Regions from separate parts of the Salinivibrio sp. ML198 genome, predicted to be linked through region 3. Evidence: predicted binding sites of a transcription regulator. Region 3 holds the regulator's gene; each other region holds the start of a gene.
The links. Region 3 encodes CRP, which controls carbon source genes, mostly activating them, when cyclic AMP is high. Its sites were predicted from a motif close to TGTGANNNNNNTCACA; they were not measured.

Region 1 (6,029 bases), on a different contig from region 3:
CAATATCTTCAGGGACAGGAGTATTATCGACATTTAACCAACATGTATCGATGCCGGCTTGCATGCCACCGAGAACGTCAGAATGTGGGTTATCACCCACCATCAAGATTTTTTCTTTAGGCGGATGCCCCATTTTTTCAAACGCATGTTCAAAGATACGTGGGTCAGGCTTAGCGACACCGACCTGCTCAGAAATGACCAACGTAGAGATCGCCGCCTTCAATCCTGTTTTCTCTAAACGAATATCTTGTAAAGCCGTAAACCCGTTGGTGATGATACCAATATGGGCATGCGGGGAAATGGCGTCGATGAGCTCCCGAGCCCCTGGCAATGGTTCACAGATGTCTGCCATGGCATCTAAAAACCCTTGGTTTAAGGAAGAAGGGGCGACGTTTAAGCGCTTTCCCCAGTCCGTAAAGCGTTCGGCCTGTAGAGTCTGGGCATCAATTTCCCCATTTTGATACTGTACCCACAGCGGTTTATTGCGTGCGGAGTATTCGGCAAACGCCTGCTGATCAAAATCGACATCGTAATGCGAGAACAGACGTTGTAAGCCGGAGAACGCATCAAAGTGAAACAAGGTCTCGTCGGCATCGAATAAAACCCATGGGTATCGCATGTTATTACATCTCTTTACGTGAAGTTAACTAAGTGTAACAGAGTGCCAGTGCGGTTTTCGAGTCCATTTTTGTTTACTCACCGTCCATGGTGAGAAACAGCGTGAGTGGTCGCGAGCGAATACGCTAGGGGAATCACAAGGAAAGGTAGAGACCTGCCAAGGTCGCACTCATCAGGTTGGCGAGTGTCGCCGCGAGAATGGCGCGCATACCGAGTGTCGCAATATCGCCTCGGCGTTCGGGTACGATGCCGCCTAGGCCTCCCATCAGCATGGCAATGGAGGTCAAGTTGGCAAAACCACACAGCGCAAACGTCACGATAGCTTGACTGTGGGCGGATAATTGGCCTTTTAAGTTCATAAAATCGGCAAAAGCAACAAACTCGTTCACTGCGATTTTTTTACCAATCAAGGTGCCTGCGGTCATGGCTTCATGCCAAGGAATGCCAATTAACCAAGCCACCGGCGCGAACAGGTAGCCAAACAGCCATTCAAGGCTCAGCTGAGGCAGGTTCAAAAGAGGACCAAGCTTACCTAACCCACCATTGATGAGCGCAATCATACTGATCACGGCCAATAAACTGGCACCCACTGCCATGGCGATTTGTAAGCCACTTAAGGCGCCTTGCGTGCCGGCATCAATCAGGTTCACTGGTTTGTCCTGTGTGTCTTGCACTGATTGATGTTGCGTCGGGGTCATCGGTGTTTCGGTTTGTGGCACGATGATCTTGGCCATCATGAGTCCTGCCGGTGCCGACATAAACGCCGCCGCAATAAGGTACTTCATTTCCACACCGAGCCCTGCATAGCCTACCATGGTGCCGCCAGCCACTGAGGCGAGCCCACCCACCATGACAGCAAACAGCTCTGAGCGTGTCATGGCAGCAAGAAAAGGCCGAACAACCAGCGGCGCTTCAACAGAGCCAACAAAAATATTGGCGGTGGCAGACATTGATTCTGTACGCGACGTGCCGAGTACACGTCGTAGTAGTCCACCAATCAGGCTAATGACCCATGTCATGACCCCAATGTGGTACAGCACAGCGATCAGTGCAGAGAAAAAAACGATGGTGGGCAATACATTAAAGGCGAATATAAAACCGAGTTTGAATTTAGCGAGATCGCCAAAGAGGAACTCTGCGCCTATGTCACCAAAGCTGATGATCGCAGAGACGGTGTCAGACGCGTTGGCCAAAATACGCTGGCCAAGGGGAACCGAGATGATAAAGCCAGCAAAGACGATTTGTATGAGGAATGCACCGCCAACGGTGCGCCAGTTAATCGCGGATCGATTTTCAGAAAAACCCATCGCGATAAGAAAGAGGACGCTAATCCCCAACAGGCCAATGCCAAACTGCATGATGTTGCTCCGCAAACGTTAAACTTGAGATGGAAAACGATTGCGGCGGTATTGTACGTGGTTTTTCTTATGTGACAAGTGTCACTTTGTGTGTTTTGTGTTTGCATTTTGTTTCATCAATGGTGTCTTTGATATGAGCAAGCGAGTTGCCCAAGCGTGATGACTTTCACGATCGTTATGTTTGCTTAGCAATGGTGGAAAATACGACTATGATTTTAAAAGGGTGTTAGGCGTTCTAAAACGCTATTAACCAAATTGTTTATTGTTCTGAAATAAAGAGTTCAAATAACCGGGAAAGCCAGTAAAATCGGGGCATGGAGGGAAGTTGGTGTTGGGTGCTTGGTTAGAAAGTAAACATTTGGTTAGGGGCCTAATTAAATTTTTTCTCAGATGTGGTAATGTAGTTGATTGTGTGGTGACAGCTGGTCTTTTATTGCTGGTAAAGATGGCTTGAACAGCAATGAATAATGGGCGCACCACCAACACTCACAGGCTTCCGAATAAACGGACTAAGGAGTTAACTCGTGAGCGATAAAAGCCATGAAGATATGATGACACCAGACGGGAAGGTTAACCCGATCGATACTGATTATCAGGTCGGTCAGGATAACGTGGCACTGAAACTCGGCCCGTTTGGTTTTGATATTCACAACCGAGTATTTATGGTCTCAGGGCTGGCTATTTTGGCCTTCATTTTTGTCACCCTGGCCTTTCAAAACCAAATTGGTCCTGTTTTTGGGGATCTACGTGGATGGCTAACTTCAAACCTAGACTGGTTCTTCCTTTCAGCAGGAAACATTTTTGTTATTGCCTGTCTAGTGCTGATTGCGTCTCCACTGGGTAAAGTGAGACTCGGTGGTACCGAAGCTAAGCCCGATTACAGCTACGGCGGCTGGTTTGCGATGCTTTTCGCAGCCGGTATGGGTATTGGTCTGATGTTCTACGGAGTTTCAGAGCCACTGACGCATTTCCAAACGGCGTTAGGCGGGACATCCGTGGGCGCTGATGGTCTTCGCACTGACTGGGCGCCTTTGGGTGCGGCAGCCGGTGATACAGAGGCGGCGCGCCGCTTGGGTATGTCTGCCACGATTTTCCACTGGGGCTTACACCCATGGGCGATTTACGCGGTATTGGCGTTAGGCCTGGCACTGTTTGCGTACAACAAAGGCTTGCCTTTGACCATGCGTTCTGTGTTCTACCCACTGTTCGGTGAACGTGTTTGGGGCTGGACGGGCCACGTGATTGACATTTTGGCAATCATCGCGACCTTGTTTGGTCTTGCAACATCGCTTGGCTTGGGTGCCTCACAGGCATCAGCGGGTCTTCACTATCTGTTTGATACACCGCTAGGTGATACCACAGAAGTGTTGCTGGTAATGGGTATCACAGGCGCCGCGATTCTTTCGGTTGTGGCTGGTGTTGATAAAGGGGTCAAGCGCCTATCTGAAATCAACATGATGCTTGCGCTATTGCTGCTTATCTTTGTGATTGCAGTGGGTCCAACCATCGCTATCCTAACCGGTTTCTTTGGTAACTTGGGCGCGTATCTACAAAACTTGCCTGCGCTGTCAATGCCATTTGGCCGTGAAGATGCCAACTTTACTCAAGGTTGGACATCCTTCTACTGGGCATGGTGGATTTCTTGGTCCCCATTCGTCGGTATGTTTATTGCGCGCGTATCGCGTGGCCGTACCGTGCGTGAATTCATCACTTGTGTGTTGATCATCCCATCAGCAGCCTGTGTATTGTGGATGACTGCCTTTGGTGGCACCGCAATTGGTCAGTTCGTCAATGAAGGCTATACCGCGGTTACGGACGCAGAGCTGTCACTGAAACTGTTTGCGATGTTAGATGATCTGCCACTAGCAGCGATCACCTCGTTTATCGGCATTATCCTGGTCATGGTGTTCTTTATCACCTCGTCAGACTCAGGGTCATTGGTTATCGACACCATTTCTGCCGGCGGTAAAGTGAATGTTCCTGTGCCACAGCGTGTATTCTGGGCCTCTTTCGAGGGCTTGGTGGCCGTTGCGCTGATCCTTGGCGGTGGCTTGGTCGCCCTGCAAGCAATGGCGGTGTCGACAGGCTTCCCATTCACGATTGTGTTGCTGGTTGCTACCGTGTCACTGTTTAAAGGTTTGGCCTCAGAGCCTCGTGCTTCGTAAGCCAAACACTTAACGTCACGTTAAGGTTTTATAAGCAGCCCCAAGTGGGCTGCTTTTTTTATTGGTTACGTTTTTTCCTGCCTATTGTTCGTTTTTCTTCCCTGATTGCGCCAAAAGCGAGCACCTTTATCCAATCGTTATAACTGTTAAAGAATGAGTTCAAAGGATCTGCTTCGTTGTAAATAAGCTGTGCTGGCAAGGTATGTGTGTAACAACCTTGATGACAAAGTGACCAAGCGGTTAGGGGCCTAATTAAAGCGCGTTCGCTCTATGGTATTCTTGCTGACCGTGTTGTCATTGCCACCCTTTTTGGTGTTTTTATCACGCTTAAATACCAAGCAACCTTCGGCAGTGTTCGGCAACACAGAGAGGCTTGTGAATCGACGGACTAAGGAGTTAACGCGTGAGCGATAAAAGCCATGAAGATATGATGACACCAGACGGTCAGGTGAACCCGATCGACACTGACTACCAAGTGGGTCAGGATAACGTCGCTTTGAAAGTCGGCCCGTTTGGTTTTGATATTCACAACCGTGTATTTATGGTCTCAGGGCTGGCGATTATGGCCTTTGTCTTTGTGACCTTGGCCTTTCAAGATAAAATGGGGCCGATTTTTGGCGATTTACGTGCTTGGCTGACTGCAAATCTCGATTGGTTTTTCCTCTCGACAGGCAATGTTTTCGTCATTGCTTGCTTAATACTGATTGTCTCGCCGTTAGGAAAAGTGCGGCTGGGTGGCACAGAAGCCAAGCCGGACTTTGGCTATGGTGGCTGGTTCGCGATGCTTTTCGCCGCGGGTATGGGCATTGGTCTTATGTTCTATGGCGTGTCAGAGCCGTTGACGCATTTTCAAACCGCGCTCGATGGCACGTCGACAAATGCTAATGGTATCCGGACTGACTGGGCCCCGTTAGGCGGCGCCGCGGGGGATACAGACGCGGCACGTCGTTTAGGTATGTCCGCGACCATTTTCCACTGGGGACTGCACCCTTGGGCCATCTATGCGGTGCTGGCGCTTGGTCTCGCACTGTTTGCTTACAATAAAGGGTTGCCGCTGACTATCCGTTCGGTGTTCTATCCCTTGTTTGGTGAGCGCGTATGGGGCTGGACCGGTCATGTGATTGATATTTTAGCTATTGTGGCGACGCTCTTTGGTCTTGCCACCTCGCTCGGTATTGGTGCCTCACAAGCGTCCGGTGGTTTACATTACTTGTTCGATACGCCGTTAGGCGCAACGACCGAGATCATCTTGGTGGTGGTGATCACCGCGATGGCGATCTTCTCCGTTGTTGCTGGCGTCGATAAAGGGGTGAAGCGCCTATCTGAGCTTAACCTCATCCTTGCGTTTTTATTGTTGCTGTTTGTGATTGCGGTTGGCCCGACGCTCGCGATTCTGACCGGTTTCTTTGGGAATCTTGGTGCTTATTTAGAAAATTTGCCAGCACTGGCGATGCCATTTGGGCGAGATGACGCCAACTTTACCCAAGGTTGGACATCCTTCTATTGGGCGTGGTGGATCTCTTGGTCTCCATTTGTCGGGATGTTTATCGCGCGCGTATCTCGGGGTCGAACGGTACGCGAGTTCATTACCTGTGTGTTGTTGATCCCATCGGCGGCCAGTGTGCTTTGGATGACGTCATTCGGGGGCACGGCGATTGACCAGTTTGTCAACGACGGATACACCGCCGTTGTCGATGCCGAGCTGTCTCTGACGTTGTTTGCGATGCTTGAAGGCCTGCCACTTGCGACGATCACCTCGTTCATTGGTATTATTCTTGTCATTGTCTTCTTCGTCACGTCATCCGACTCAGGCTCTTTGGTGCTTGATACCATCTCGGCGGGCGGAAAAATGGATGTACCCGTATCACAACGGGTGTTCTGGGCCACT
Region 2 (6,029 bases), on a different contig from region 3:
CGATTGTGACAGACGCCGACCAGCCAAGCTTTTTTTTCTACGACTTTGAAACATTCGGCACCCATCCAGGTAAAGACAGACCTTGCCAATTTGCTGGCGTTCGTACCGACAGTGACTTTAATGTCATCGGTGAACCCTTAGTCCTGTACTGCCAACCACCCAATGACTACTTACCGGCTCCGGAAGCCTGTTTGGTCACCGGGATTACACCGCAGCTGGCACTGAAAAAAGGCTTATCCGAGCCGGAGTTCATCGCGCAGATCCATACAGCCTTCTCGCAACCCAATACCTGCATTGTCGGGTATAACAACGTGCGCTTTGATGATGAAGTCACGCGCTACACGCTGTACCGCAACTTTTTTGACCCATACGGATGGAGTTGGCAAAACGGTAATTCGCGCTGGGATTTGCTCGATGTAATGCGCGCCTGCTACGCACTGCGTCCGGATGGTATTGAATGGCCCCACGATGACAACGGTAAACCCAGCTTTAAACTAGAAAACCTTTCTGTTGCCAATGGTATAGAACATAGCGACGCACACGATGCGATGGCGGATGTGCACGCGACCATAGAGCTGGCGAAAAAGGTTAAGGCGGCACAGCCACGGCTATTTGATTATTTGTTAAAACATCGGAATAAAAACAAAATCAAGCACCTGATCGATGTGGTGAATATGACGCCTCTCGTGCATGTCTCTGGCATGTTCGGCACCGAGCGAGGCAACACCAGCTGGATTGTGCCCGTTGTTTGGCATCCTGATAACCCCAATGCCGTGATTACTGTCGATCTGGCCCGTGACCCGGCCCCTTTGTTTGAATTGGACGCTGATACGTTACGCGAGCGCCTGTATACCCCGCACCACGACCTCACGGAAGGACAGTTACCGGCACCACTTAAACTGGTGCATATCAATAAATGCCCCGTTCTCGCCGATGCAAAAACATTACGACCAGAGGATGCTGCCCGACTCGGTGTGGATCGCGAAGCGTGCTTACAACACCTAAAAGCATTGAAAGCCGCGCCAGAATTACGCGAAAAGCTCGTTGCCGTGTTTGCCGATGCCAAGCCTTTCAACGATCAGGACGTGGATACGGCCCTGTATGCGGGCTTTTTCTCGAAAAGCGACCGCAGTGCGATGGACATCATCCGTGCACGCGATCCTGAGAATCTTGCAGCCCTGGATCTCAGTGTTGATGACTGGCGCATTAAGCCGCTGTTATTCCGTTATCGCGCGCGCAATTACCCATGGACGCTCACCGAAGCCGAGCAGCAAAAATGGTTTATGCATCGACGTGATTACTTTGAAACACACCTTCCTGCTTATATGGATAACTTGCAGCATCTCGCTGAACAGCACCAAGCTGAGGAGGATAAAGTTCGCGTTTTAAAAGCGATTTACCACTATGTGGAATCACTGGTTGGCTAACACTGGCACGGTTGCTAAAGACGCATCGCGAATACACCGTCCGGTCAGTAAGGCGACCGACCATCACTCCGACCTTAGTCTACCTATCAGGTAGCGGTGGTGGACAGGTTTGGTCGCCTTTTGTTTTTAACGTCATGTTTTTTAAGTTATTAACTAGCAATGCTGACACACTGCCCACTTTGTCCTACCAAAAAAAAGATAGCTTGACCAGTTGCAGTTCTGTGATTTGAGTCCACACTTTTAAAAAGGATGTTGTTTGGAGTGTGGGCAATGATGACAACAAAAGTAGATACGCGCTGTTACCGCTTTCCCGAGGTTGATTTTGAACCAGAAAGCCGTACGTTATATTGGGCCGATGACACGATCACGGTTCTCTCTTACGAAGAGTCTCGTTTACTCGAGATGCTTTGCTACTATGCCGGAGAGGTACTCTCTAGCCGCACCTTATTCAAACAAGTGGCCTTGCCCGACAGCTCATTTGCCCAGCATCAAAGTGTGGTGACATCATTAATGGCCAAATCCTACCGCAACGGCAAAAAGTGCCTTCCCTTTGAGGTAGTCGGTGAATTTGGTTTTCGTGTGTCGCTTCCGCAGCAAACACTTGCCAAGCGTCCAGGACGAGCAGCAAACGCTGCATCACAGACGCCTCCACCGTCTTTAACGCACTCAACGACCATTGAAGAGTCGTCGTTTAGTATCGCTAAACCACTCACGATCCTGGTCACGGCAGCGGCGGTCATTATTGGCATGACAGCATTATTGACTCAAGCTTAGCGTGTTTGATGCCCGTGGTGCGCCACGGGCGTGTCGTGTTAGGTCGTCGTTTTTGCTTTGTCCATCGGCTTTAAAATCTGAGAGAGAGATAATGCCACGCCGCTATTTACCGCTTCTGTTGTTTATCACGCTGCTCAGCCTCTCCACCCCTACCCGAGCCACCATTGAACAAACCTATGTCGCACACCTTGGCGAACTACCTGGCTTGATCAATTTGGACGGTAGCGGCGCGTTTGTCGATTTCGTCCGCTACCTTGATGCGCAAGACCCTAGCACCAAGATTATTATCGAGGTTTTCCCTATTCATCGCGCGATAAACAGTGTCGCACAAGGGCGAGCCGACTTTGGTTTACCCGCGGTGCGTCCGACGCGGGAAGTGTTCACCTTGCCTTTCGACTTTAGCGAGGTGTCATTTGGCCAGGTCACGCATGTCCTTTACACCAATAAAGCGCTCCCGCTCTCGGTCAAAGCGCTGTGGGCAACCCCCTCACGCTATACCATTGAAGCCGTCCCCTACTATATGCCTTTTAAGGTGCAACGCTCGCACAGTATTAAACAATCTTTGTTGCGCTTGGCCGCGGGGAGAATTGATGGTTTCGTTTGGGCGCAAGAGGAAGCTGACATGGCACTTAAAGAGCTAGGTTTAACCATGATCAAACGCGCACACTTTGCTGACTTCCACGATGTCTTCATCATTCCTAAAGGCGAAGCGGGCCGAGAAATCGATGCGTATCTCACACGACTGATTACTCGCTTGCGTGACCAGGGCGATCTCACGCGTGAGTATCGTAAGGTACATCGCCCCTATGTCGATTGGCAGCCATAATGCATCAACCGTCTTTCGGCTCGCGGACGTGTCTGCCTACGCACGTCGTCATGATGGCCACATTAAGAGGCATAAAAATATTGATGTCACTCTAACTTTCAGCAACAAATCCGCTCTTGCAAAACATGCGTGACATTACTCACACAATTATTGAAAAGGCTTCTCTACACTGTCCTCCCGTTAACGATAAAGAAGAGATGCTATGCGAACCGCACTAACTGACGCACTGACACAATTACCCGACGCCCTACAAAGCGTTGTCTCTGATTGGATAAATGACGCAAACTTTGGTGCTACCTTCACACCAGAGCAGGTGGCGCAGATGGAATCCGCCAGTGGCCTTAACGGCGCCGCACTGCGTCTTGCTTTATTGCCTTTGGCGGCGGCCTATGCGGTTACCCCCATTTCTCAGTTTAATGTTGGTGCTATTGTCCGTGATGAAAGTGGCACCCTGTATTTAGGCGCAAACATTGAATTCACCGGGGTGCAGCTAGGGCAGACAGTGCATGCCGAGCAATGCGCTATCAGCCATGCTTGGACAAAAGGGGCAAAACGCCTCACCGATATTACGATCAATTACAGCCCATGTGGTCACTGTCGGCAGTTCATGAATGAGCTCAATGGCGCTGAGTCCTTGATCATCCAGCTGCCACAATCCGATCCGAAAGATTTGCACACCTATCTACCCGAGCCGTTTGGTCCTGCCGATTTGGGGATTGACTCTCGTTTATTGACTGACGAGTCCAATCAATTATCAACGGATGATATCGATATCCCATTGCTAAAAGCCGCCGCTGACGCCGCTAACCGCAGTCACGCGCCCTACTCAGGTAACTATAGCGGGGCAGCGGTTGAAACCAATGATGGCGAATTTTTCTCTGGCATGTATGCCGAGAACGCGGCTTTTAACCCAAGTCTTCCGCCTCTTCAGGTTGCATTAATTGCGGTCAATATGGCGGGCTACCATTGGACAGACATTCGCTCTGTTGCGCTGGCCGAAATGGCAACGAGTACAGTCAGTCACCTAGCCGATACCCAGGCAACACTGGATGCCATTGACCCAGATATTCCCTTAGTGTATTCAACCCGCTAAGCGCGCTCCTTATTTGTCCGGCCCTCAGGGGATTTCAGGTCGCCCTGAGGTCGGATTTGCGCTACTATCCGTGCGTCTTTTTTCGGATAGTCACGGCAATGAAACAGATTCATAATCCACTCCAAGGTGCGGCCTGGATGCTGACCGCAGGCCTGTGTTTTGCCCTCGTTAACAGCCTGTCTCAGTACGTTAGTTTTAAAATGGGCTTACCCTCTACCACGGTTGCCTTCATTCAATACGCCATCGCCTTGGTTGCGATGATCCCCTGGTTGAAGCAACTCGGGATCCGTCAAGCACTCAAAACCCAACACCTTGGTCAGCATTGTCTGCGGGTGTTTATCTCCGTGATTGGCATTCAACTGTGGCTGTGGGCGCTGGCCTACCCAGTGCCCATTTGGCAAGGGATTGCGCTATTAATGACCTCACCGCTATTCGCAACGGTAGGCTCTGGGCTGTTTTTACGAGAGCGAGTGGGGATCGCGCGCGGTCTTGCGACGCTCGCTGGGTTTTGCGGCGCCATGATTATCCTCGAGCCTTGGTCAAATGCGTTCACTTGGGCAACGTTATTGCCTGTTGGTGCGGCGTTTTTCTGGGCCACCTACTCGCTGATGGTGAAACGTTTATCCGCTTATGACCCTCCCACCACCATGGTGGTATATCTACTTTTGTTGATCACGCCCTTTAATTTGCTACTCGCCGTGCCTGATTGGACGCTCCCTCAGACATCCACTGCTTGGTGGATGTTATTTGGCGCCGGCATACTGACGGCCCTCGCACAGTGGGCCATTGCCAAGGCATATGCTGTTTCCGATGCCTCTTTTGTGCAGCCTTTTGATCACGCTAAACTCCCTCTTAACGTCCTCTTTGGTTGGCTGGTGTTTAGTTGGGTTCCACCCGGCCGACTGTGGTTAGGGGCAGGTATTATTATTGCAGCGGTCTTTTTTATTACTCACTGGGAATCACGCCAATACACGCAGGCACAAAATAAGCTCGCATAGTCGGTTTGCCAGTTTCTACGCTTTCTTGCCCACTAAGACGGCTGCTTACGCCGTCAAAGAGCGTGCGACGTCAAAGAAAAGGGGCCGTCATGGCCCCTTGACACATTCTCACCCACATCGGCCACTACGACGCCGCTGCTTTGATTAACCACACTTGTTCACCACGCTCGCCGTCGGGTTCCGTGTGTGTCTCGAGCAAACTGATGTCTAAGCCTTGGAACGCCTCTTCTACCACCGACGCATCAATGGAAAATGGCGGCGTGTCATCCGTTTGCGGATAAAATAAGGTAATCAGCAGCAAACGCCCTCCAGGTGCCAGCAAGGTTCGAATATGGCTGACATACTGCGCGCGCATAGCAGGCGGCATGGCCACCAAGGCGGCGCGATCATAAATCAATGGCATAGGACTCAGGCGCGCGGTAAAGAAATCGCCATTGATCAGCTCCAGTTCATCAAAACAATAGTGCATATGCCCTGACGGTGCGCGATAAACCTGAGGGGTATATAAGTTTTCCGAGAAAAAGGCACGCACTGCGATCTCACTAAGCTCGACGCCAATAACATGCTGATGTTTTTCAGCAAGCCAGTTGAGATCGATCGACTTTCCGCAAAGGGGCACCAAAACCGTTTCGTCACTTTGTGGGGCCAGTGATGACCAGTGGCGGATAAGCATCGGGTGTACCGTATCGCGATGAAAGCCTATTTGGTTTTCAGCCCAGCGCTGATGCCAGAACGCTTGTTCCATGCTCTCTCCAACGTGATGAAAACGGTGATTTTAGCAAGTTATTTCCCCAAACTCACTAACGTCGAGACTCAGGCGCGTTAGACGCTATTATCGATCTTGATCACAAACTAGCCACTAAGTGACTTGCGAGTGACGCCACAAAACATTACTGTTTAAGCATACAGTA
Region 3 (6,029 bases):
AGGCGCAACTCACGGCGCAATTGCAACGTCAAGCGGATGCCAAATCGACGCTCGAAGAGGTGGAACAAGAATGGATGGAGCGACAAGAAGAGCTGGAAGCCCTGGAGGCGACATTCAATCAACACTAACCCCTGGGATGGCGAACCCCGCCGACCTATGGCAGTTTTGTTTACATCATTATGGCAAGCCAGAGGTGAAGCAAGCTTGCCTCAGGCTCCAAGACGAGCATCAAGGCAACGTCAACCTTGCCTTATTACTCGCCTGGATTGAACAGCACGGCTATGGTCTTGCGCCCGAGAGCCTCACACAACTGAAGCACGCATTGAGCCGCTCTGAGCACTTACTGATTGCTTACCGTCATTTACGGCGTGACATCAAGCCGCGTGTCGGGAGTGGGCAATATAAAAAAATGCTTAACTTCGAGCTCAGCTTAGAAAAATTCCAACAGCAAGATTTAGTCGATGCCCTGAATCGTCAAACCTGGCTCACGGACAGCGCCTCTCCTCTCGCCTACTATTGCCGTCAGTTGTCACCATCAGCACGCAACCTATACACATCACTGAAGGTGACACCCGCCGAGGAACAGGGAAGCAACCATGATGACACCGTTTAAACCCATTCCCAGCGCGCGGAATGCGCACCTGCAAACCTTGTTGCCTCGCTTTCTGCGTCGTGCCCCGCTTTTCACCCCTCGCTGGCAGCAATTTGACCTGCCCGATGGCGATTTTGTTGATCTGGCGTGGACGCATCAGCCGCAACCTGGACAGCCGATTGTTGTTTTATTCCATGGCTTAGCAGGCAGTTTTGACAGCCCGTATGCCAACGGCTTGCTCGCGGCCTTCCAACGCCAAGGTTGGTGCGGCGTGGTGATGCACTTTCGCAGCTGCAGTGGCCGCCTCAATCGTGCCGCGCGGACCTATCACTCGGGAGAAACCCAGGACGCACGCGCCTTCTTAACCCATTTGCGTCAAACCTATCCAGAGAGTCAAATTGGCGCAGTCGGGGTCTCTTTGGGGGGAAACATGCTGGTGCGTTACCTGGCCGACTATCACGATGATCCCATCGTGACCTGTGGCTGCGCCGTGTCGCCGCCACTTGACCTTGCCGCCTGCTCGATGCGTATCCAGCAAGGCTTTTCCCGTATTTATCAAGCCTATTTATTGCGCTCGATGCGACAAACCCTAGCGGAAAAGCTCACACGGCATCAGCAAGTAGGCCGATGGCACGCGGGGGAGCGCCCGGCGATAAACACTCTGTTCGAGTTCGACCAAACCGTCACCGCTCCGCTTCATGGCTTTGACGATGCCCTCCACTATTATCGCGCCTGCAGTGGTTTATCGGTGCTCGACACCATCAAGGCCCCACTGGCGATTATTCATGCCAAAGACGATCCTTTTATGACCGACGCGGTGATCCCTACGTCCCCGTTACCCGCAAACATTGATTACCAACTCACTGAACATGGCGGCCATGTTGGCTTTGTCGCCGGTAGTTGGCGACAGCCACAGTTTTGGCTTGAGCACGCCGTCCCCCACTGGCTTGCCACTTATCTACCCGTACCATCACCTCATTCGGATCGTGTGAGTGACACGCGCACGATCAAGAAAGCGTAGAGAACCACTGCATTACGCGGAATGATCGGGTAAAATGCGAGCCAATTCACAACATTCACATCAGGCACCCTAGCATGCCATCCTGAGATCGATAAAAGGTGATGTAGTATGATGGTTCCATGGCAATCGATTCCCGACGAGACACTCACAGGTTTAATTGAGCATTTTGTGTTACGGGAAGGAACCGATTATGGTGAGCAAGAAGTCAGCTTTGCACAAAAAGTGGAGGACGTTCGCCAACAACTGCAATCCGGAGAAGCCGTGATTGTGTATTCTGAGTTGCACGAGACAGTGGATATTCGTCGTAAAGCAGCACTCGGATCCTAGCATCGCAGTACTCGCCGTATCGCGATACAAATTCAGACTGAATGACAGGGCGCGTCATGTCGGCTAAACATCCAATTATTGCGGTCACCGGCTCGTCAGGGGCCGGCACCACCACCACCTCGGAAGCCTTCCGAAAGATGTTCCAAATGATGAACATCAAAGCGGCCTGGCTAGAAGGGGACAGCTTTCATCGCTTTACCCGTCCCGAAATGGACGTCGAGATCCGTAAAGCGCGTGAGCAAGGTAAACATATCAGCTATTTTGGCCCCACCGCCAACGACTTCCCTCGGCTGGAACAGTTTTTTCGTGAGTATGGTGACCAAGGCACCGGGAAGTACCGCCGCTACTTACATACCTTTGATGAAGCGGTGCCCTATAACCAAATGCCTGGTACCTTCACGCCATGGCAAGACTTGGCCGACAATACCAATGTATTGTTTTACGAAGGGTTGCACGGCGGCGTGGTCGACGGTGACGTCAACGTTGCGCAGCACGTCGATCTCTTGATTGGTATGGTCCCCATCGTCAACTTAGAGTGGATTCAAAAATTTGTCCGTGATACGCGCGATAGAGGCCATTCTCGTGAAGCGGTGACCGACTCGATTGTGCGCTCAATGGATGATTATCTGCACTATATCACCCCGCAGTTTTCTCGCACCCATATCAACTTTCAGCGCGTTCCCACGGTAGATACCTCAAACCCATTAAATGCCAAAGGGATTCCGTCTTTGGATGAAAGCTTTGTGGTGATCCGCTTTCGTGGCATGAAAAACGTCGACTTCCCTTATCTGTTGCAAATGATCACCGGGTCGTTTATGTCGCGCCATAACACCTTAGTGGTGCCGGGAGGAAAAATGGGCTTTGCAATGGAATTGATCATACGTCCATTGATCCAGCAATTGATAGAAAAAGGCAAGATTGGCTGAGGCGTAGCGCATTCATGATGTATTACTTCTCAAGCCGTGATCTTAGCCACGTTTTTGCCAGTTTTTTAGGCGGTTGGCCTAGATCAAAATCAAGAAATCACCAACAAAAAAAGATACACTCTTGTTAACATACAGTGAGCTTGTAGCCCGCGTTCAGACTTCGTATTCTGTGCAATGATCTGATGGGTTACCCCTCAGACAAAGATAGGACGTTGTTGCCGGGCAACACATGCAGAGGAAATAAGTTATATGGTTCCAGGAAAACCTCAAACAGACCCTACACTCGAGTGGTTCCTTTCACATTGTCATATTCATAAGTATCCGTCGAAAAGCACGCTTATCCATGCTGGTGAAAAGGCGGAGACCTTGTATTACATCGTGAAAGGGTCTGTGGCCGTACTGATCAAAGATGAAGAAGGCAAGGAAATGATCCTGTCTTACCTTAACCAAGGTGACTTCATCGGTGAGCTCGGGCTTTTCGAAGAAGACCAAGAGCGCACTGCTTGGGTACGCGCCAAATCACCGTGTGAAGTGGCAGAAATTTCATTCAAAAAGTTCCGCCAGCTTATCCAAGTGAATCCTGATATCTTGATGCGCTTGTCCTCACAAATGGCGCGCCGCTTGCAGGTAACGAGCCAAAAGGTGGGGGATCTTGCCTTCCTGGACGTCACAGGGCGCATTGCGCAAACCCTATTGAACTTGGCGAAGCAGCCTGATGCCATGACGCATCCTGATGGTATGCAGATTAAGATCACCCGTCAGGAAATTGGCCAAATCGTTGGCTGCTCACGCGAAACAGTGGGACGTATCCTTAAAATGCTGGAAGAGCAAAACCTCATTTCCGCACACGGTAAAACCATCGTGGTATACGGCACACGCTAATCGCGCCGCTCTCTGTATCACCAACCGACGCCCTGGCGTCGGTTTTTTTATCTCCATTATCTGGCAAGCACGCGGATTGCTTCTACACTCAAAACGACATGGTTAACATAAAATTAACAAGGTGTCGTTTATGAAAAAACTCATGATTACCCTCACCGCCTTCGCGCTCTCTGTGTTTTCAGTCCATGCTGCGTCCAATACGACGATTGTCCACCCCGAGCCACGCGCCGGCTCGGCGCTTGATCTCTATGCCATTGAGCTCATCGAGTTTCTTGCCGAAAAGTCGGGAGAATCTGTTACCTTACAAGCCTTTGACGGCCAAATTGGCTCTCAATCTCGTAAGGTGGAAATGCTCAAGCAAGGCAAGCTCACCGTCGACTGGCTTGGTGCCGACCGTACACTGGAAGCTGAATTGATCCCCGTTCGCTATCCCGTGTTTCGTGGCTTACTCGGCCACCGCCTGTTTATTACCAACCAAGCCACCGAGCCCCAACTTGCTCAGATAAGTAGCGCGAGTGACTTGCAGTCTCTTACTATGATTCAGGGACAAGGTTGGGCCGACGTCAAGGTGCTTAACTCAGCGGGATTTCGCGTACGTGAAATATCGAGCTTTGAAAACATTTTCAAAGTGGTTGATACGGGCCGGGCCGATCTCTTCCCTCGTGCCTTGATTGAGCCTTTTAGTGAATTAGCCGAGCGGCCGCAATACGGTAACCTGTTAGTTGACCCACACCTGATGCTGATCTATCGCTTCCCAATGTTCCTGTTTGTGTCTCCGCAACATGCTGACGTCGCCGAGATGTTAAATGGCGCTTTTGAAGCGGCGTATCAAGACGGATCATTTATCGAGTTTTTCAATAATGCGCCTTTAGTTAAGGAAACCTTTGAAAAGGCGAACATTGGTGAGCGTACTGTCATCCGAGTCGACAACCCGCATTTAAGCAACGAAACACAAGCGATTCCAGACACGTTTTGGCTCGACATCGAGGCTCAATAGACGATAAAAAAGGGAGCGTATCACACGCTCCCTTTTCCCATGATGTCGATAAGCAATGTGTGACGCACTAATGGGTGCTTTCAAAGATTTTGTCTGCCGAAGCAGCCACAAAACCTTGGTAGAGTTCACCATTGGGCAACACATACCGCTTAGCAAACTCGTAAAAGCCACCCGGGATGGTTTGCGTGCAATCGGAGAAAGTAACGGGCACGCGGTCAGCCATGGTGGAGGATTGCTCCAGATACACAGATGCATCCCCTTTGACTTCCCCACCTGACTCGTTAATCGCAAAGCCATTATCACGCAATCGGTTGTTCACCGAGAGGCAATCATCATGCGCATTCAGCTGATTCACACTCACGGTAAAATGGTTCGCACCATAACCGTGTGCCGCCACCCAAGACGCATATTCACTCTCTTCGGCAAGCGTTTGATAGGTTGCCCAATCAATATCCCATAGGCGGCCCTGATGGAGAAAATCGCTGCCTGTAAGTGACGACGCATCAACTTGTGCCACCAGCTTCTCAACAATCGCCTGAAGCGCGGGCGAGCATTGCTCGACCATCAACTCACTGATAAAGACTTTCGGCATCAAGGGATCGGGGTGCTCAAAATGGCAAGCCTTGAGCTTTTTCGCTTCAAAGGTATAGTCACCTTTTTGCTGATACCCCAAGGCGAGAAATGGACGCGCGAGTACCTTTAGTCCAACCTTAGGCAAACCAAATGTCCGTAAGGCAATATGGTCATTGATCAAAGGTTGCCCTTCCTCTAATAAGGCATGCACCTTATGTGCCGAAGGGCACAGGCGGTTGATGTAGTCCTGCCACAGTTTGTCGAATAACGCTTGGCCACTGTCCATGTTGCTCTCCTTAGTCCTGTTGAGTCGGTATACCGGGGGCGAACGTCTCGGGAAGCATCACCTGCTCGCCCTCCATGGATGCCATGGGATAAGCACAATAATCTGCCGCGTAATACGCGCTAGGGCGTAAGTTCCCCGAAGCACCTGGCCCACCAAATGGCGCATCGCCACTGGCTCCGGTCAGTTGACGATTGCGGTTAACAATCCCTGCACGAATATGGTCAAGGAAATACTGCCATTCACCATCGTCTTCACTGATAAGCCCGGCAGACAATCCATAACGGGTGTCATTGGCTTTGGTGACCGCATCGGCCATATCCTGGTAACGCTGCACTTGCAACAACGGGCCAAAATACTCTTCATCCGGTAAGTCTTGGATACCACTGACATCCAAGATCCCTGGCGAGATCACCGCATCATGCTGA
Region 4 (6,029 bases), on a different contig from region 3:
GTCATGTAAGGTACTGTCCGGCACGGCCGCTTCTGAGCCCCATGCACTGATATAGCGATCAGCGAGGTTGGCCATTTGTGCGACTGTCTTCAATGCAGATTCTTTCATCGCTTTCTCCGAGGGGTCTGCCCCCTTCTTTTATTGGGCAATATTGTTGTCATTATTGTTAGATGGCAAGGCTCATTCCCTGCCATCTATGAGGTTGTTAACCCATTATTTTGCAATTAGCGCTTAATCGCTTCTAACTGCCAAATGTTATTAACGTAATCGCGAATTGAGCGGTCTGAGCTAAACTTACCGACCAGCGCGGTGTTTAGAATGGCTTTACGTGCCCATTGCGACGCGTCACGGTAATCACGGTCAATGTCATTGTGTGCGCGCACGTAATCGGCAAAGTCAGCCAAACACAGGTACGGGTCGCCGCTACCCATGACACTGTCAAAGACAGGACGCAACGCCCCAGGCTGACCTGGCGTAAACGTCTCATCCAACAGACTGTCCAAGGCGGCCTTCAATAGAGGCTGGCTATGATAGACCGCTTCAGGCTGATAGCCTTTTTTGCGCAACGCCGTGACGCCATCGACATCAAGACCAAAGATATAGATGTTGTCGTCACCCACTTCTTCACGGATTTCCACGTTCGCGCCATCCATGGTGCCAATGGTGAGCGCGCCGTTGAGTGCCATTTTCATGTTACCCGTGCCAGACGCTTCTTTACCGGCCATAGAAATCTGCTCAGACACATCGGCAGCAGGAATAATGATTTCCGCCATACTGACACGATAATCAGGAATAAATACCACTTTGAGCTTGTCACCGACTCGTGGATCATTATTAATGGTTTCAGCCACCTTATTAATCGCATAGATGATCGATTTTGCTAATTCATAGCCAGGTGCCGCTTTCGCAGCAAAAAAGACCACACGCGGCGCCATATCGAAATTCGGCTCATTGATGAGGCGCTGGTACAGTGAAATGACGTGTAATAGATTAAGGTGCTGGCGCTTATATTCATGCAGACGCTTAATTTGTACATCAAAAATCGCATCGGTATTTAGGGTGATATCGAGGTGCTCTTTGACCCATCCCGCCAAACGCTGCTTGTTGCGCTTTTTGACATCCATAAATGTCTTTTGAAAAGCAGTGTCATCCGCATATTGTGCAATCTGCTCGAGTTGCTCCAATTGCGCTGGCCACTGCTCACCGATTTTTTCACTGATCAAGTTGGACAAATCAGGATTACAGAACTTCAACCAACGACGCGGTGTGATGCCATTGGTCACATTTTGAATACGCCCTGGGTATAGCGCGTCAAATTCTGGGAATAAATCACGCTTAACCAACTGAGAATGCAAGGCGGCAACGCCATTCACCGCATAAGAGCCAACCACACATAAATTAGCCATGCGCACCATGCGCTCACCTTTGTCGTCAATCACAGACAACACCTGCTTTTTGGCCACATCGCCGGGCCACTTCGCTTCTACCTCTTGCATGAAGCGATGGTTGATCTCAAAAATGATCTCCATATGACGCGGCAGCAAACTGGCAATCAACGCCTCACTCCAGGTTTCCAGCGCTTCGGGCAGTAAGGTGTGGTTGGTGTAAGCAAAGGTACGACTGGCGATGGACCAAGCCTCATCCCAGCCCAGACGATAATCATCCAGCAATACGCGCATCAGCTCAGGAATAGCGATGGTGGGGTGAGTATCGTTCAACTGAATGGTTTCGTAGTCTGGTAATGCGGCCAATGCATGCCCTGCCTCTAGATGACGACGGAGAATGTCTGCTACAGAAGCTGCACTGTGGAAATACTGCTGCATTAAGCGCAATGTTTTACCCGCATCGTGGTTATCGTTGGGGTACAAGACTTTGGTCAAATTCCCTGCAGCGATGGCGGATTGCTGAGCTTGGGTATAGTCACCGTCATTAAAGGCATCAAGAGCAAACGGCGTTAACGCCCGTCCTTCCCATAAGCGAAGCGGATAGACCGTATTGCTTTGATAACCCACAATCGGCAGATCCCAGGGCATGGCCTGAATTTTCATGCCCGGCACCCACTGACGGTACGTGTGCCCTGAGTCCTCAATCACCTCTACATGGCCATAAAAGCCAATGGTTTGCGCTAAGTCAGGACGTACCACTTCCCACGGGTAACCTTCAGGCTCACGCCACGCATCCGGTGCTTCTTGTTGTGCGCCCTCTTTGAATGACTGGCGGAACAAACCATATTCATAGTGCAAGCCATAGCCGACCGCAGGATACTGTTGGGCCGCCAATGAATCCATAAAGCAAGCGGCGAGACGCCCCAAGCCGCCATTGCCCAAAGACGGATCACGCTCTTGTTCAAGTAAATCCGTTAACCCGAGGCCAAGCTCACTCACGGCATCGGCAATCGCATCGTACAAGCCCATGCTAATTAAATTGTTGCCGGTTAACCGACCAATCAAAAACTCGAGGGATAAATAGTTAACACTTTTAGCTTGTTTAATGGCTTGATCGTGTTCAGTGGCTACTAGGTCACTTGTGGTATGTTCGGCTAATGCACGGCCCAATGCGAGGTACCAGTCGCGTAGCTGAGCGGTGTCTGGCGCGTGACCTAACTGGGTTAGGTGTTGAACCATACTGATTTTAAACGCACTTTTATCAAACGCATGTTGCTGTTTTGGTGTCATGTCGTCGCTCTCGATAATGGAATGAAACCTTGATGGTTATTCATCCTGCCCAACCCGAGCACGGCAAACATCCTCCCACGTCATTCTCATCAAAGGAGGAGACCACAGGGCGTAGAGAGCCAGGTCACATAGCAATAGTGAGCCGCCTCTCATCAAATCCATGAGCAGCCCTTTATCGAGTGACCTAAGTCACGCTATGAAACAAAAAAGGCGCTACGCCCACGGTGAAAAACATCGCTTTCCTTTTGTGATTTTTGTGCGCTAACGCAAATTAAGCCCTAATAAACCGAGATGGATGTGTATCTCAATCATTAAAAAGGCCACCAATATGACGTTTAAGTGATATAAATCACAATTAAAAGGCGTAGCTGCACTAAATTGGGGCATCCGTTAAGAGATCAGGGATAGATCATAGTTTGTGCGTTTGAAGTTACATACACTGCAATCAGGATAGAGGTGCGCACCAAAAAGGTCGCACCGCATTTGCAGTGAAGGACAGTGTCTTATGTGGATCCCATCAAAGCTGACTCGGCCTGGACGGCTTTATAACGCGATATTACGCCCGCGTGTGCTCGATATTTTACAACAAGCCCCTCACTATAAGCTGGTGCTGTTTCGCTCTCCGGCCGGATATGGCAAAACCACCATGGCTGCACAATGGCTCGCGGATCAATCCAATGTCGGCTGGTTTAGCATTGATGATAGTGATAACGACAGCTTTCGCTACATTAACTACTTACTGCAAGCGCTGCACCACGCTACCCAAGAGGGCTGCGCCAACACGATAAAGCTGGCGGAAAAACGCCAATTCTCATCACTTCGTGCGCTCTTGTCTGATGTCTTTGCTGAACTGGCAGGGTTTCATGCCACTAGCTATTTGGTGTTGGATGACTATCAGCTCATTGATAACGAGGAGATTCATGAGGCGATGCGCTTTTTCATTAAGCACATGCCAGATAATCTCACTTTGGTGGTCACCTCACGCGCCAACCCTCCACTGGGCACCGCGAATTTGCGCGTACGCGACTTGATGATTGAGATCGGCAACGAGCTTCTCGCGTTCGATAACGAAGAAACGACGCGCTTTTTTAATCAACGTGTCGACGATGGCGTGGATGAATCCACGGCGAACGCATTATGCAACTACGTTGAAGGTTGGCCGTCAGCCTTGCAGCTCATTGCGATTCAAGCGCAGCACCAAAAGCGTACCCTGATGCAAAGCGCCGCGTCTTACGCTGGTTTTAACCATGCCCACCTTTGGGAATATTTGGCCGAAGAAGTGTTTGATTTGCTTGATGCTGAAACACGTCAGTTTCTCATGAAAGTCTCCGTACTAGAGATGTTTAATGACGAGTTGGTTTTCGCACTCACTGAACGCGAAGATGCATTGAATATGCTCGAGTCACTGAATCGCTATGGTTTGTTTATCTATGCGCTGGAGGGGGATAACAATTGGTTCCGGTTTCACCATTTATTCGCGGAGTTTTTGGCCCACGAGCGCCAAGCCAGGATCCCCCACCAGCAACAGCCCTTGCATAGACAAGCCGCACTGGCATGGTTGAAGTTACAATCTCCCCATCAAGCGTTGCGTCATGCACGCTACGCCAAAGACGATGCATTGTTGGCCGATATACTCAATCAGCACGGCTGGCGTATGTTTAATCGTGGTGAATTGTCGACACTAGAAGCCGCGATTATCAAGCTCAGTGATGAGCTTTTATACCAATACCCCAATTTGAGCTTACTGCGTGCTTGGTTAGCGCAAAGTCAGCACAGGTATCATGAAGTTGGCGAACTTTTAGCCAGTGCAGAAAAAGCCTATCAAACCCGACAAATCCCACTTGATATCGATTACCAAGGCAATGCCAATGCGTTGCTCGCCCAAGTGGCCATTAACGCGAATAATCCTGAGCAGGCGATGCAGCTGGCAGAAAAAGCGCTCGAGCAACTCGATAGCGCCAATTACCGAGGACGTATTGTCGCGACTTCCGTGGTTGGCGAGGTAAATCATGTGCTCGGCGAACTGGATCGCGCTTTATCCATGATGCAACAAACGGAAAAGTTAGCGCGCCAGCATCAGGTATATCACCAAGCGCTGTGGGCCATTTTACAGCAAAGTGAAATTCTCCTGGCACAAGGCTATGTGCAAGCCGCGTTTGAGTTGCTCGACAGCGCCGATCAGCTCATTGAAGATCAGCAATTGCACCAAGTTCCTTTACATGAATTTGCTCTACGGCTTCGCGCCCAAATACTCTGGTGTTGGAACCGTCTGGATGAAGCTGAAGCCTGTGCGTATAAGGGGCTACAGGTTTTGGAAAACCAACCGCCAAGCAAGCATTTGCATAGTTACTCTATGCTCGCGCGCGTGGCTGTTAGTCGCGGTGAGTTAGATAAAGCGGCCAAAAGCATTGAGCGCATAGAGCACCTTCTTCGAGAATCAGTTTATCATGTTGATTGGACCGCTAACGCGTCACTCTCGCTATTGCTCTATTGGCACGCCAAAAACGAACTGACCAATATGGATGAGTGGTTACATCAAGCCGTTCGCCCCGCGACCGCCTGCAACCACTTTAGCCAGCTTCAGTGGCGAAACATTGCCCGTGCGCATCTGCATTTGGGTCAGTATGACCAAGCACGTCAAGCGATTGATTTTCTGCGCCGCGAAGCGAACAGAGCCAATTTGGTGACCGATAAAAACCGCAATTTGATTGTTGAAGCCGTCCTTGCCAGCAAAGAACAAGAGACAGAATACGCCAAAAGCCTCTTGCAAGATGCGCTGATCCTCACCAATCAAACCGGCATGATGGGTAACTTTTTGATTGAGGGCGAGGCGCTCTCCCCGCTCCTGCATGCGTTAATTGAACAACACGCACTCGGCGCCCTCGAACGCCACCGCGCGCAACAACTCCTCAAGGAAATTGCGAGCCATCAACGCTCTCGTTCAACGCACTTTGATGAAGCCTTTGTCGAAAAGTTGGTCAACCACCCTAACGTGCCAGAGCTCGTGCGAACCAGCTCATTGACACAACGCGAGTGGCAAGTGCTCGGCTTAATTTATTCAGGCTTCAGTAACGAGCAAATCGCCCATGAATTGGATGTCGCGGGAACAACGATCAAAACCCATATTCGTAATTTATATCAAAAGCTCAATATCGCTAACCGCAAAGAAGCGGTCGTCACCGCCGAAAACCTTTTACAACTTATGGGGAATTAGTCAACCCTGTCTACGCCCTCAGGCTTTTCTTGGGGGCGTAGAGGCCTCGCGCTCTCCCCCTACCTTTCGTGATACTTTGCTGAATTTCATCATCTTTTCTGTAATGACACGCTGAATTTTAACCCGATCACGCATGGTAG

Region 1: a site for CRP is predicted at 2,047-2,062, ahead of BZG25_RS03215 (NupC/NupG family nucleoside CNT transporter). Genes of this name have one in related genera too.
Region 2: a site for CRP is predicted at 3,156-3,171, ahead of cdd (cytidine deaminase). Genes of this name have one in related genera too.
Region 4: a site for CRP is predicted at 3,014-3,029, ahead of malT (HTH-type transcriptional regulator MalT). Genes of this name have one in related genera too.

Annotation. Positions count from the first base shown of each region.
Region 1 is NZ_MUEZ01000003.1:158,217-164,245, reverse strand. Features, by position in the region: gene yjjG (pyrimidine 5'-nucleotidase) at 1-619, opposite strand, end outside; gene BZG25_RS03215 (NupC/NupG family nucleoside CNT transporter) at 753-1,976, opposite strand; gene BZG25_RS03210 (BCCT family transporter) at 2,525-4,141, shown strand; gene BZG25_RS03205 (BCCT family transporter) at 4,569-6,029, shown strand, end outside.
Region 2 is NZ_MUEZ01000014.1:8,318-14,346, forward strand. Features, by position in the region: gene sbcB (exodeoxyribonuclease I) at 6-1,427, shown strand; gene BZG25_RS10910 (hypothetical protein) at 1,698-2,201, shown strand; gene BZG25_RS10915 (ABC transporter substrate-binding protein) at 2,293-3,027, shown strand; gene cdd (cytidine deaminase) at 3,230-4,120, shown strand; gene BZG25_RS10925 (DMT family transporter) at 4,219-5,118, shown strand; gene BZG25_RS10930 (thiopurine S-methyltransferase) at 5,243-5,863, opposite strand.
Region 3 is NZ_MUEZ01000007.1:12,755-18,783, forward strand. Features, by position in the region: gene BZG25_RS06180 (ABC transporter ATP-binding protein) at 1-128, shown strand, start outside; gene BZG25_RS06185 (TIGR02444 family protein) at 71-613, shown strand; gene BZG25_RS06190 (hydrolase) at 597-1,613, shown strand; gene BZG25_RS06195 (YheU family protein) at 1,722-1,940, shown strand; gene BZG25_RS06200 (phosphoribulokinase) at 1,997-2,866, shown strand; gene crp (cAMP-activated global transcriptional regulator CRP) at 3,116-3,748, shown strand; gene BZG25_RS06210 (ABC transporter substrate-binding protein) at 3,879-4,745, shown strand; gene BZG25_RS06215 (DUF1338 domain-containing protein) at 4,813-5,604, opposite strand; gene astD (succinylglutamate-semialdehyde dehydrogenase) at 5,615-6,029, opposite strand, start outside.
Region 4 is NZ_MUEZ01000010.1:112,280-118,308, reverse strand. Features, by position in the region: gene malQ (4-alpha-glucanotransferase) at 1-108, opposite strand, end outside; gene BZG25_RS09005 (glycogen/starch/alpha-glucan phosphorylase) at 225-2,675, opposite strand; gene malT (HTH-type transcriptional regulator MalT) at 3,181-5,889, shown strand.